DNA from 2 places in the Bradyrhizobium sp. 1200_D9_N1_1 genome. Region 1 is predicted to be linked to the other one. Evidence: predicted binding sites of a transcription regulator. Region 1 holds the regulator's gene; the other holds the start of a gene.

Region 1 (5,469 bases):
GCCTGCCGGTGGTGCTCGCCCCTGTCGGCGCGCTCGAGATCTTCGATCCGGATGGCGCCGCGAGCGTCGCGCGCGCCGCCGGCACCTTTGGGGCGGCGCACATGCTGAGCTCGGTGTCCGAGCCTGGCCTGGAGAAGACCGCCGCAGCCGCCCCCGACGCGCTGCGTCTCTACCAGCTCTACGTGCGCGGCGACGACGCCTTCGTCGCCGATGTCGTCAGCCGGGCCGAAAAGCACGCCTACGCCGCCTTCTGCCTGACCGTCGACACCGCCCATTACAGCCGTCGCGAACGTGACATCGCCAAGCGCTACGTTCGCGAGAGCCGCCTGCGCGCCACCGGCGGCGATTTCCAGAAAGGCCTGGAATGGCGGACCGTGAAGATGATCAAGGACAAGTTCAAGATTCCGCTGATCCTGAAAGGTATCGCCACCGCCGAGGACGCCCTGATCGCGCTCGATCACGGCGTCGAATGGATCTACGTCTCCAACCATGGCGGCCGCCAGCTCGATCACGGCCGCGGCGCCATGCATGTGCTGCCTGAGATCGTCGAGGCCGTGAAGGGCCGCGCCAAGATCATGGTCGATGGCGGCTTCGGCCGCGGCACCGACATCGTCAAGGCGATCGCGGCGGGCGCCGACCTCGTCGGCATCGGCCGGTTGCAATGCTGGGCGCTGGCGGCGGCCGGCGAAGCCGGCGTGACGCGGATGCTGGAGCTTCTGGAGGACGAGGTGCTGCGCTGCCTCGGCCTGTTGGGCGCCACCTCGTTCGCCGAGGTCAACAAGTCCTGCCTGCATCCGGCCACCGCGACGAACACGCCGAGCGTGTTCAGCGCGTTCCCGCTGTTCGACCACGAACCTTACCGGTACTGATCCGAAAGGACGCAATGACCTCGCTCTCTCCCGGCAGCGCGGATGCGCTTCTGTTCGACCTCGGGCGCGTCGTGCTCGACATCGATTTCTCCAAGGCGATCGCCTGCTGGGCGGGACACGCCGGCTGCAAGCCGGAGGCGATCATTGCCCGCTATGTGCGCGACAGCGAGGCGTATCGGCTGCACGAGGTCGGCAAGATCAGCGACGAGGAGTATTTCGCCTCGCTACGCGCCTCGCTCGGGATCGGCATCTCGGATGCGCAATTCCTCGAGGGCTGGAACGCGATCTTCGCGGGTGAGATGCCCGATGTCGCGGAGCTGTTGCCGCGTGCGGCGAAGCAGATGCCGCTCTACGCCTTCTCCAACACCAACCGGCCGCATGTCGACCATTTCTCGAAGGAATACGCCGACCTGCTCGGCCATTTCCGCGAGCTGTACCTGTCGTCCAGCATCGGCCTGCGCAAGCCGGACGCGGCGGCGTTCGACCATGTCGTGGCGGCCATCGGTGTGCCCGCCAGGCGCATCGTGTTCTTCGACGACCTCGCCGAAAACGTCGAGGGAGCGCGGGCGCGCGGATTGACCGCGGTGCATGTGACCTCGCCCCGCGATGTCGGCGACGCGCTCGAGGCGCTGGGAATCTGATCGAGACGCATCGGCCGGCGGGTGAAACCGGGGAGCTCCCGGAACCGATCTGGCCGAGATGAGGAACCAAATCGCTTTGTACATTTTTATACAGAGTTCCGGGAACGGAATGCCCGCTTCCGGACTCTTGAGTCCGTTGGGACTTCTACAGACGGACGTATCATCGTGTTGGGCAAGACCTACCTCACCAAACAAGCCTCTCTTCTGCTCGAATTCGCCAGAACGACTTCGGATTCTGACCTCTCCGCCAAGCTGATCAGCAAGGCCGCCGACCTGAAATCCCAGGCCGATCCGCTGCCCGACAAGGATCAAGGCCCCAAGCCCCCTGACGTGGCTCCCGACGTGGCGCCGGACCTCCGTCCGGACCGCCAGACCGGTCGTTGACCGATGCTGGCCGTGGCTCCCGTCATTGTCGTCCTTGCCATGGCCACGCTCGTTCCCGTCTTTCTCGTCCGTCAGATCATGCCGCGGCAGAGCTGACGGTCCCTCATGACTGGACGGATCAAGCAGGATAAATCCTGATCCGGTCCCATTTTGCTTCATCGCCCGCGCTCGGCTAGAACTCTTGCCGCCCATTCGTCCAGACTTTCCGAGCAGGAGTTTCGCCGTGGCCTTGATGCCGGTTTCTGACGCGCTCGCCGCGGTGCTGGCCGGCGCGGAGCCGCTGCCTGAAGAGATGATTCCCCTCGACGAGGCCTACCACCGCGTGCTCGCGCGCGACGTCGCGGCGCGGCGTACCCAGCCGCCCGAGGCGATGTCGGCCATGGACGGCTACGCCGTGCGCGCAGCCGATGCGGCCAGGGTCGACGCGCAGCTCACCATGATCGGCGAGGTCGCGGCGGGCCGGCCGTTCGCGGGAGCGGTCAGCGCCGGCGAAGCGGTGCGAATCTTCACCGGCGGCGTCGTTCCCGCCGGAGCGGACGCGGTCGTGATCCAGGAGGATACGGTCGCCGAGGGCAAGCGCATCACAATCAAGGAAGCCGCTATCGCCGGTCGGCACATCCGGCCCGCCGGCGTCGACTTCCGCGAGGGCGACGTGCTCCTGCGCAAGGGAACCCGGCTCACCGAGCGCGACCTCGCGCTCGCCGCCGGGATGAACCATCCAGACCTGCCCATCCGCCGCCGTCCGAAGGTCGCGATCCTCGCCACCGGCGACGAGCTGGTGATGCCGGGCACCACGCCGGGCCCCGGCCAGATCGTCTATTCCAACGGCTATGCCCTGCACGCCCTCGCCCGCCAGGAGGGCGCAGATACCATCGACCTCGGCGTTGCCGCCGATACGCTGGAGGCCACCACAGCCGGCATCCGCCGTGCCCGAGAGAGCGGCGCCGACATCCTGATCACGATCGGCGGCGCCTCGGTCGGCGACCACGATCTGGTCCAGCAGGCGCTGAAGGCCGAAGGCATTGCGATGGCGTTCTGGAAGATCGCGATGCGGCCGGGCAAGCCGATGATGCACGGCCGGCTAGGGGCGATGGGGGTGATCGGCCTGCCCGGCAATCCCGTGTCGTCCTATGTGTGCGGCTTCCTGTTCATGGTGCCGTTGATTCGCGCCCTGTCGGGCCGCGCCGTGATTCACCATCGTCGCGAGCGCGCCGTGCTCGGCCGCGATGTTGGCGCCAATGACCAGCGCGAGGACTATCTTCGTGCGCGCCTGGAGCGGCGCGACGACGGCATGCTTGTCGCCCTTCCCGTCAATCATCAGGATTCCTCGCTGCTTGCGAATCTCGCTGCGGCGCAGGCACTTCTCGTGCGCGCGCCGTTCGCGCCGAAGGCCGAGGCAGGCGCGCCTTGCGAGGTGCTGCGACTGCCCGCCTGAACGCACTGGTCCTGCGCGTTCCGCGAACTTTGTCGCGTTCACGGTAAATTAAGCAGTTGCGGAACACATATCGAACATATAGTGTCCGTTCATGATTTGTTTCGAGCATCTGGCGGCTCGCCGCTGAATTCACCGTCTCGGAATCGAACGACATCAACCGGGGGATTTGGTCGAGATGTTAACGCGCAAACAATACGAGCTTCTGCGATTCATCAGCGAGCGTTTGAAGGAAAGCGGTGTGCCGCCCTCCTTCGACGAGATGAAGGACGCGCTCGACCTGCGCTCGAAGTCGGGCATCCATCGCCTGATCACCGCACTGGAGGAGCGCGGCTTCATCCGGCGCCTGCCCAACCGGGCCCGCGCGATCGAGGTGATCAAGCTGCCCGAGCTGCAGGCCGCCGCTGGCAACCGCCGTGGCTTCACGCCGAGCGTCATCGAGGGCAATCTCGGCAAGGTGCGAGCGAGCTCCAGCGCGGACGAGGGCGAACGCCCCGTTGCGGTGCCGGTGATGGGCCGCATCGCGGCCGGCACGCCGATCGAAGCGTTGCAGACCCGCAGCCACACCATCAGCGTACCGCCCGACATGCTCGGCTCGGGCGAGCACTACGCGCTCGAAGTGCGCGGCGACTCGATGGTCGAAGCCGGCATCCTCGACGGCGACATGGCGCTGATCCAGCGCAATGAGAGCGCCGACACCGGCGACATCGTGGTGGCGCTGATCGACGACGAGGAAGCGACGCTGAAGCGCTTCCGCCGCCGCGGCGCCTCGATCGCGCTCGAGCCCGCCAATGCGGCCTATGAGGTCCGCATCCTGCCGCCCAACCGGGTGAAGATTCAGGGCAAGCTGATCGGCCTGTACCGGAAGTACTGAGTGTGATCCGGACTGGAGGGCCGCGTTAGCGCAAAGTGCGCAGCGGTTTTCCCTCGCGACAAGCGCAGGACGCGCTTGCGCGGAGATCATGCTCAAGCAATCACCTAAAGCGCGCCCCGCCGGTTGGCGACCCGCGCGTTGACGATTGGAGCGGACGATTGTCCGCTCCGGCTGGATAGTCTTTCTGGTTTTGCTCAGATTATCCGGCCCCCCGCTAGCGCTACATCCTCGCCACGCCGCACGAAGCCCTCATCGCTTCGTGGCCCTGGAGAGCGAGGAGACAATCAATGCGCAAGATCGTTTTGAGCACCGTCACGGTGGCGCTGTTCGTAGCATCCGCGTCGCAAGCCTTCGCCGCACAGTCGCACCATGTCCGCAAGGCAACGCAGACGACGAGCGAGCAATTGCGCAATGCCCGCAACGCCGTCGCGCAGCCGTCGCAACCCGCCTGGCAATATTCGGGCTGGTCGGCACCTGCTGGTCGCTGACGGAGACGCACGCCAAATGCACGGAAGCGGTTTTTGTTCCTGAGGCATTTGAAAAAGATATTGTGATGGCAGCCTGCGGACCCAAGCCGCAGATTTGCCTACAACCAAGAAGACGCTAACATGCTTCCACTCTGATAGAGGCCAGTGCCTCCGAAGGAGGCGCGGGTCGCTATCCCTGAATGAGGAGCACCCGATGTGTGACTACAGCCTGCATGCCGTCGCGACGCGTCCCGCACAAGTCGGCGAGACGATCGTCACGACCACCTTCCGCGGCACCTCGACGCGCGGCTTCGCCTCCGAGGCCGACATGTCCGTCGCGGTCTGCCTGCTGCCGGGAACGGAGCTCGCCTTCGCCGACAACGTCCGCTACGACAATCGCTGGATCTGGACGCGCACCATCAACTCCCGCGTCGGCAAGTTCGGCAAGATCGATCCGCACATTCCCGATCGCCATCATGACGCGATCGAATTCCCCGACGGCAAATACGTACTCGTGACGCAACTCGTCGAAGGCCAGCGCGCGACCGTGCTGCAATTGCCGGTGACCCAGCCGGCCGGCGAGCGTGAACACAAGCCGGAGATCATCGCTGACAGGCCGACGATCACACGCCTGCCGATCGGCTGATGTACCTCCCCCCGGCGCAGAGGTCGGGGCCGGGATTGAAATTGCCATCGCCGGCCGTGGCCGGCGAGATGGTATGATTTGCGTCTTCCGGAATCTTCCGCCGAGATCAGGCTCGCACCTGCCCATCGCACGAAGTTTGCGCGGCCCTGCCTGAAT
Region 2 (5,469 bases), 4.4 Mb from region 1:
TCGATCAGGGTCGAGAGCGCGAAGGGGCGCTGCTCGAGATCGAGCTTGCCGGCTTCGATCTTGGAATAGTCGAGCAGCTCCTCGATCAGCGCCATCAGCGCTTCGCCGGAGGTCTTCACGGCCTTCGCGTAGGTCGCCTGCTCCGGCGTCAGCGTGGTGTCGAGCAAGAGGCCGCCCATGCCGATGATGCCGTTGAGCGGCGTGCGGATCTCGTGCGAGGCCATCGCGAGGAAACGCGATTTGGCGCGGTTGGCGGCATCGGCCTGGTCGCGGGCGTCGGACAATGCGCGCTCGGTCTCGGTGCGGTCGGTGACGTCGCGCCCCACACTCTGCAACTCGGCCGGTTGGCCTGCGTCGAGGCGGACATAGCCCTCGCGCCAGGCGATCCAGCGCGCGCCGAGCGGAGTTGCGATCTTCTGGTCGTGAACGCGTGTGCCACTGCTTTCGCGGGCACTGTCGCCCTGCTCCAGCACGTCGAAATCAAAGCGCGTGCCGACCAGGGCGCCGCGCGCCTGTCCCGCGAGCGCGCAATAGGCGTCGTTGGCAAAGGTGATGCGGTTCTGGTGATCGCGCAGCACGATCAGATCGCCCTGCTGTTCGAACAGGCTGCGGGCGCGTTCCTCGGCTTCCTTCAGCTCCCAATTGCGATCGATCAGGGCCTCGTTGTGGGCGGCGAGCTTGCGCAGCCGCTTGTTGACGAAGCGCAGCCGCATGCTGAGCGTCGCGAGGCCAAGGCAGGCGAGTGCGAACAGGAAGCTCGCGCCGATCGCGAAGGTGTGGGGATCGTAACCGGAATTCTCGGAGCGGCTGCCGGAGACAAAGCCATAGGCGCCGCCGAACGTCGCCGAGAAGATCATGAAGGAGCGGATCGCGAAGGCAATGCGGGGGTGCTGCCGCCTGAAGCGGCGCATGCGCACCTTGATCCGGAACGTCCGACCCATCGCCACCGACCCCGACTCTTAAAACCCCGCGCTCGCCGCTGCGACGATGTCCCGCCGACCTTGCGAACAGCTTGAGGCTTTCGGGTCGCCTCCAAACAAGGTTGACGAGGTGTTAACGCCTCAGAGCATGATCCGGAAAAGTGTGCAGCGGTTTTCCGGAAAGATCATGCTCCGACATCAACTCTGAAGCGGGATAATCATCGCGCTTCAGAGCGAGGCGGCCTGGAACGGGCGGTGACCGTCGTGGGCGCCGACGATCAGCGCCGCCGCCTCGCGCTGCGAGAACGTCTTCGAGCGCACATAGATGCGATAGTCGGCCGGTCCGTCGGTGGAGAGGTAGATCACCGGTCCGCCGTCGACCGGCTGCGCGGCAATCGTGATGAGCCGGGTCTGCGGATTGGCCTGGCAGGAGTCCGGCTCGGCGCCGAGGCCGTCGTCCACGACCGCGAAGTCCGCACCGTCCGCATCGTCGGTGATCTGGACCCGCACCGTGGCCCGTGTCGGATCGTCGGTGAAGGCGACATGGATGCCGGCCGTCCAGAACAGCGATGTCAGCTCGACGGAGGTGTCGCCCAGCGCGATGCAGGGATGTGAGACCGATCCGATCTCGCTGCGGGCAAACACCGCAGCCGCCAACAGGGGAACAACCGAGGCCAGGATCTTGAAACGCAACATGACACTCTACTCGCCGGGCCCGTCCGGGAACTTGTGGGCCTTATAGTTTGCAGAGCGTAAAGGAAACTCGTTACCGCCGGGTTGATGCGCGGAATGATCACGCCATCTGGCGCACATCCTCTGCGAGTGCGCGGTAGGACAGCGCTTCGGCGAGATGCAGCCGGCCGATCTTGTCCGCGCCATCGAGGTCGGCGAGCGTGCGCGCCACGCGCAGCACGCGGTGATAGCCGCGCGCCGACAGCCGCATGGTCTCGGCGGCGTCGCGCAGCAGCTTGGCGCCTTGCGCGTCCGGCTTTGCGATGTCTTCCAGCACCGAGGCGGGCGCCTCGGCATTGGTGCGGACGTTCGGCAGGCCGATATCCGCGTAGCGCGCAAGCTGGATGTCGCGCGCCGCCGCCACGCGTGCGGCGACCTCGGCCGATCCCTCCGCCGGCGGCGGCAGGATCAGGTCGGCTGCGGTCACCGCCGGAACCTCGATGCGCAAGTCGATGCGGTCCATCAAAGGCCCCGAGATGCGCGCCTGGTAGTCGCCGGTGCAGCGATCGATGCGGCCGCGCTTGCAGGCATAGCCGGGCTCGAACGCGTTGCCGCAGCGGCAGGGATTCATCGCCGCGACCAGCATGAAGCGGGCAGGGTAGGTGACGCGATGATTGGCGCGGGACACCGAGACCTCGCCGTTCTCCAGCGGCTGGCGCAGCGAATCCAGCACGCGCGGATCGAACTCCGGCAGCTCGTCGAGGAACAGCACGCCCTGATGCGCCAGCGAGATCTCGCCGGGTTTTGCGCGCATCCCGCCGCCGGTGAGCGCGGCCATGCTGGCGGAATGATGCGGCGAGCGGAACGGGCGCCGCGCGGTCAGCGCGCCGCCCTCGATCTCGCCGGCGACGGAGGCGATCATCGAGACCTCCAGCAGCTCGCCCGGCGACAGCGGCGGCAGGATCGAGGGCAGGCGCGCCGCCAGCATCGACTTGCCGGCGCCGGGTGCGCCGATCATCAACAGGTGATGTCCGCCGGCGGCCGCGATCTCCAGCGCCCGCTTGGCGCTTTCCTGGCCCTTGATGTCGCGCAGGTCGAGCTTTGAGGCGGCGGCTTCGTGCACTTTCGGCGAAGGCCGCGACAGCACCTGCGTGCCCTTGAAGTGGTTGGCGATCTGGATCAGCGATTGTGCGGCGATGATCTGGATGTCCGGGCTCGCCCAGGCCGCTTCGGAGCCGCAGGCGGCCGGACAGATCAAGCCTTCCTCGCGCACATTGGCGCCGATCGCGGCGGGAAGAACGCCGGCCACAGGCGCGATCGAGCCGTCGAGGCCGAGCTCGCCGAGCACGGTGAAGCCGGTCAGCGCATCCGGCGGAATCGCGCCGATTGCCGCCATCAGCCCGAGTGCGATCGGCAGGTCGTAATGGCTGCCTTCCTTGGGCAGATCGGCGGGGGCCAGATTGACGATGATCCGCCGCGCCGGCAGCGCCAGGCCCGAGGCGATCAGCGCCGAGCGGACCCGCTCGCGCGCCTCGGACACCGCCTTGTCCGGCAGGCCGACGATGGCAAAGGCCGGCAGGCCCGGCGCGACCTGCACCTGCACGTCGACCGCGCGGGCCTCGATCCCTTCAAAGGCGACGGTAGAAACCCGTTGAACCATGCCGAACCAGCCTGCCCTCTCGCACAATCGAGGGTAGCAGAGCCGGCCACCCTCCGCAAGAACAATACGGGAACATATCCGGCGCCGTGCAAGCCCTAACCAATCGTAAACAGGACGCGGACACTACGCCTCGAATGCAAGCTTCTGTCCTCAGCACATCCCAACGAATGTCCGCTACTCCTAGGGCTGCGGGATGGGCCGTGATCTAACAAGTGAACAATCAAAATGCTTGCAAATCGCCGGAGAAGCGAACGTCGGGTGTGCAGCCGGCTCGCCAAGATTCACTTTGGCGCGGGCTCGCTGCCGCGAGATTGCACGATCACCGATATCTCGGACGGGGGCGTGAAAGTCGTGGCGGAATTCCTGGAAGTGCCGCCGCAATTCACCATCATCTTCGCGCCGGACTATTCCCGCCAGTGCCGCCTGCGCTGGCGCATCGGGTGCGAGTTCGGCGCCGAGTTCACCGATTAGACTGCGGGGCTCACGTCCTTAACGGGAATTTAGCGTTAATCGGTAAGCATCCCTGATCAGTCGCCGAGTGATCAGAGTATGTCCAAGCGTTTGTCCCTTGCCTCTCGCCCGGCGAGATATCTGCTGTCCGCGCTTGTGCTCCTTGCCCTCGGCGGCTGTCAGACCACTGGCATCGAGGACATCACCGGCGCGCTCGGCGGCAAGTCGGAAGCCGCGAGCAAGGCAGACGGCAAGCCGGACATGGACGCACTGCGCGAGCGTTATCGCGCCAAGCCCAGCGATCCCAACGTCGCGCTCGACTACGGCAAGGCGCTGCGCGAGAGCGGGCAGAGCGCCCAGGCGGTCGCGGTGCTCGAGCAGGCCGTGCTCGGCCATCCCCGCAACAAGGCGCTGCTCGCCGGCTACGGCCGCGCGCTCGCCGACAACGGCAATTTCCAGCAGGCTTTCGACGTTCTGAGCCGCGCGCATACGCCGGAGGATCCGGACTGGCGCATCCTGTCGGCGCAGGGCGCGGCGCTCGACCAGCTCGGTCGCAACGAAGAGGCGCAGCAATATTACGCGACCGCGCTGAAGATCGTGCCGGACGAGCCGCAGGTTCTGTCCAATCTCGGCCTGTCCTATGTGCTGCAAAACAATCTGCCCAAGGCCGAACAGGTGCTCGGCCGCGCCCATCAGCGCAATCAGAACGATGCGCGGATCCGTGCCAATCTCGCGCTCGTGCTGGGATTGCAGGGCCGCGAGGCCGAGGCTGAAATCCTCGTGAAGGCAGATTTGCCGCCGGACCAGGCGGCGGCGAAGATCACGGCGTTGCGGCAGCTGCTGGCGAAGAAGCAGCAGCAGCGGGCCGAGAAGTAGTCCGCCAACTCGTTGGTTTCTGTTTGACGTGTTGTCTCGACGCTGGCGCCTACGACGCCTTGCGATGCGGCGCGGATGCGCGGCCCGAGCGGCCCTTCAGCTTCTTCAACAGCGGTCCGAGCAGCGAGCGCTTCGGCTTCTTCACCTCGCCGCGCCCGGCAAGGCGGTTCGCCATGTTCTGGAACAGCGCGGTGGTGCGGTGGCTCTTGGAGACCTCCGCGATCATCTGGCCGTTGTTGGCGGCGGTCGAGAACAGCTTCGAATCGAACGGGATCACCGCGATCGGCTGGCTCTCCATGGTCTTGGCGAAGGACTTGACGTCGATCTCCGCGCGCTTGTGCATGCCGACCTGGTTGATGCAGTACAGCGGCGGCCGGTCGTTCGGCCGCGCCGTCTTCAGTACGGTCAGCATGTTCTTGGTGTTGCGCAAATTCGCGAGATCGGGCTCGGCCACGATCACGATGTCGTCGGCGTTGATCAGCGCGCGCCGCGTCCAGCCCGACCATTGATGGGGAACGTCGAGCACGATGCAGGGCGTGGTCATGCGCAGCGTGTCGAACACCGCGTCGAAGGCTTCCGCGCCGAAATCGTAAACCCGGTCAAGGGTGGCGGGCGCGGCCAAAAGGCTGAGGCGCTCGGTGCATTTGGCGAGCAGGCGCTCCATCAGCGCCGTGTCGGGCCGGTCCTGCGACAGCACTGCGTTGGCGATGCCCTGCACCGGGTCCTGGTTGTAGTCGAGGCTCGCGGTGCCGAAGGCGAGGTCGAGGTCGATCACGACGGAATCGAGCGCGAGGTCGCGGGCGATTGTCCAGGCCACATTGTGCGCGACGGTGGACGCGCCGACGCCGCCCTTGGCGCCGACCACCGCGATGACGCGGCCGGTGATGATGG

The links. The regulator LexA, encoded in region 1, represses DNA repair genes until DNA is damaged. The targets are predictions, from matches to a motif close to TGTTCNNNNTGTGTTCNG.
Region 2: the regulator LexA is predicted to act here: its motif matches at 3,310-3,327, upstream of AB5K84_RS00860 (YifB family Mg chelatase-like AAA ATPase).

What each region holds. Positions count from the first base shown of each region.
Region 1 is NZ_CP197226.1:4,625,966-4,631,434, reverse strand. Features, by position in the region: gene AB5K84_RS22300 (alpha-hydroxy acid oxidase) at 1-869, shown strand, start outside; gene AB5K84_RS22295 (HAD family hydrolase) at 884-1,510, shown strand; gene AB5K84_RS22290 (hypothetical protein) at 1,676-1,894, shown strand; gene AB5K84_RS22285 (molybdopterin molybdotransferase MoeA) at 2,118-3,329, shown strand; gene lexA (transcriptional repressor LexA) at 3,505-4,200, shown strand; gene AB5K84_RS22275 (hypothetical protein) at 4,488-4,688, shown strand; gene AB5K84_RS22270 (hypothetical protein) at 4,882-5,313, shown strand.
Region 2 is NZ_CP197226.1:185,287-190,755, reverse strand. Features, by position in the region: gene AB5K84_RS00870 (ATP-binding protein) at 1-941, opposite strand, end outside; gene AB5K84_RS00865 (hypothetical protein) at 1,149-1,616, opposite strand; gene AB5K84_RS00860 (YifB family Mg chelatase-like AAA ATPase) at 1,714-3,252, opposite strand; gene AB5K84_RS00855 (PilZ domain-containing protein) at 3,478-3,723, shown strand; gene AB5K84_RS00850 (tetratricopeptide repeat protein) at 3,802-4,578, shown strand; gene AB5K84_RS00845 (AAA family ATPase) at 4,628-5,469, opposite strand, start outside.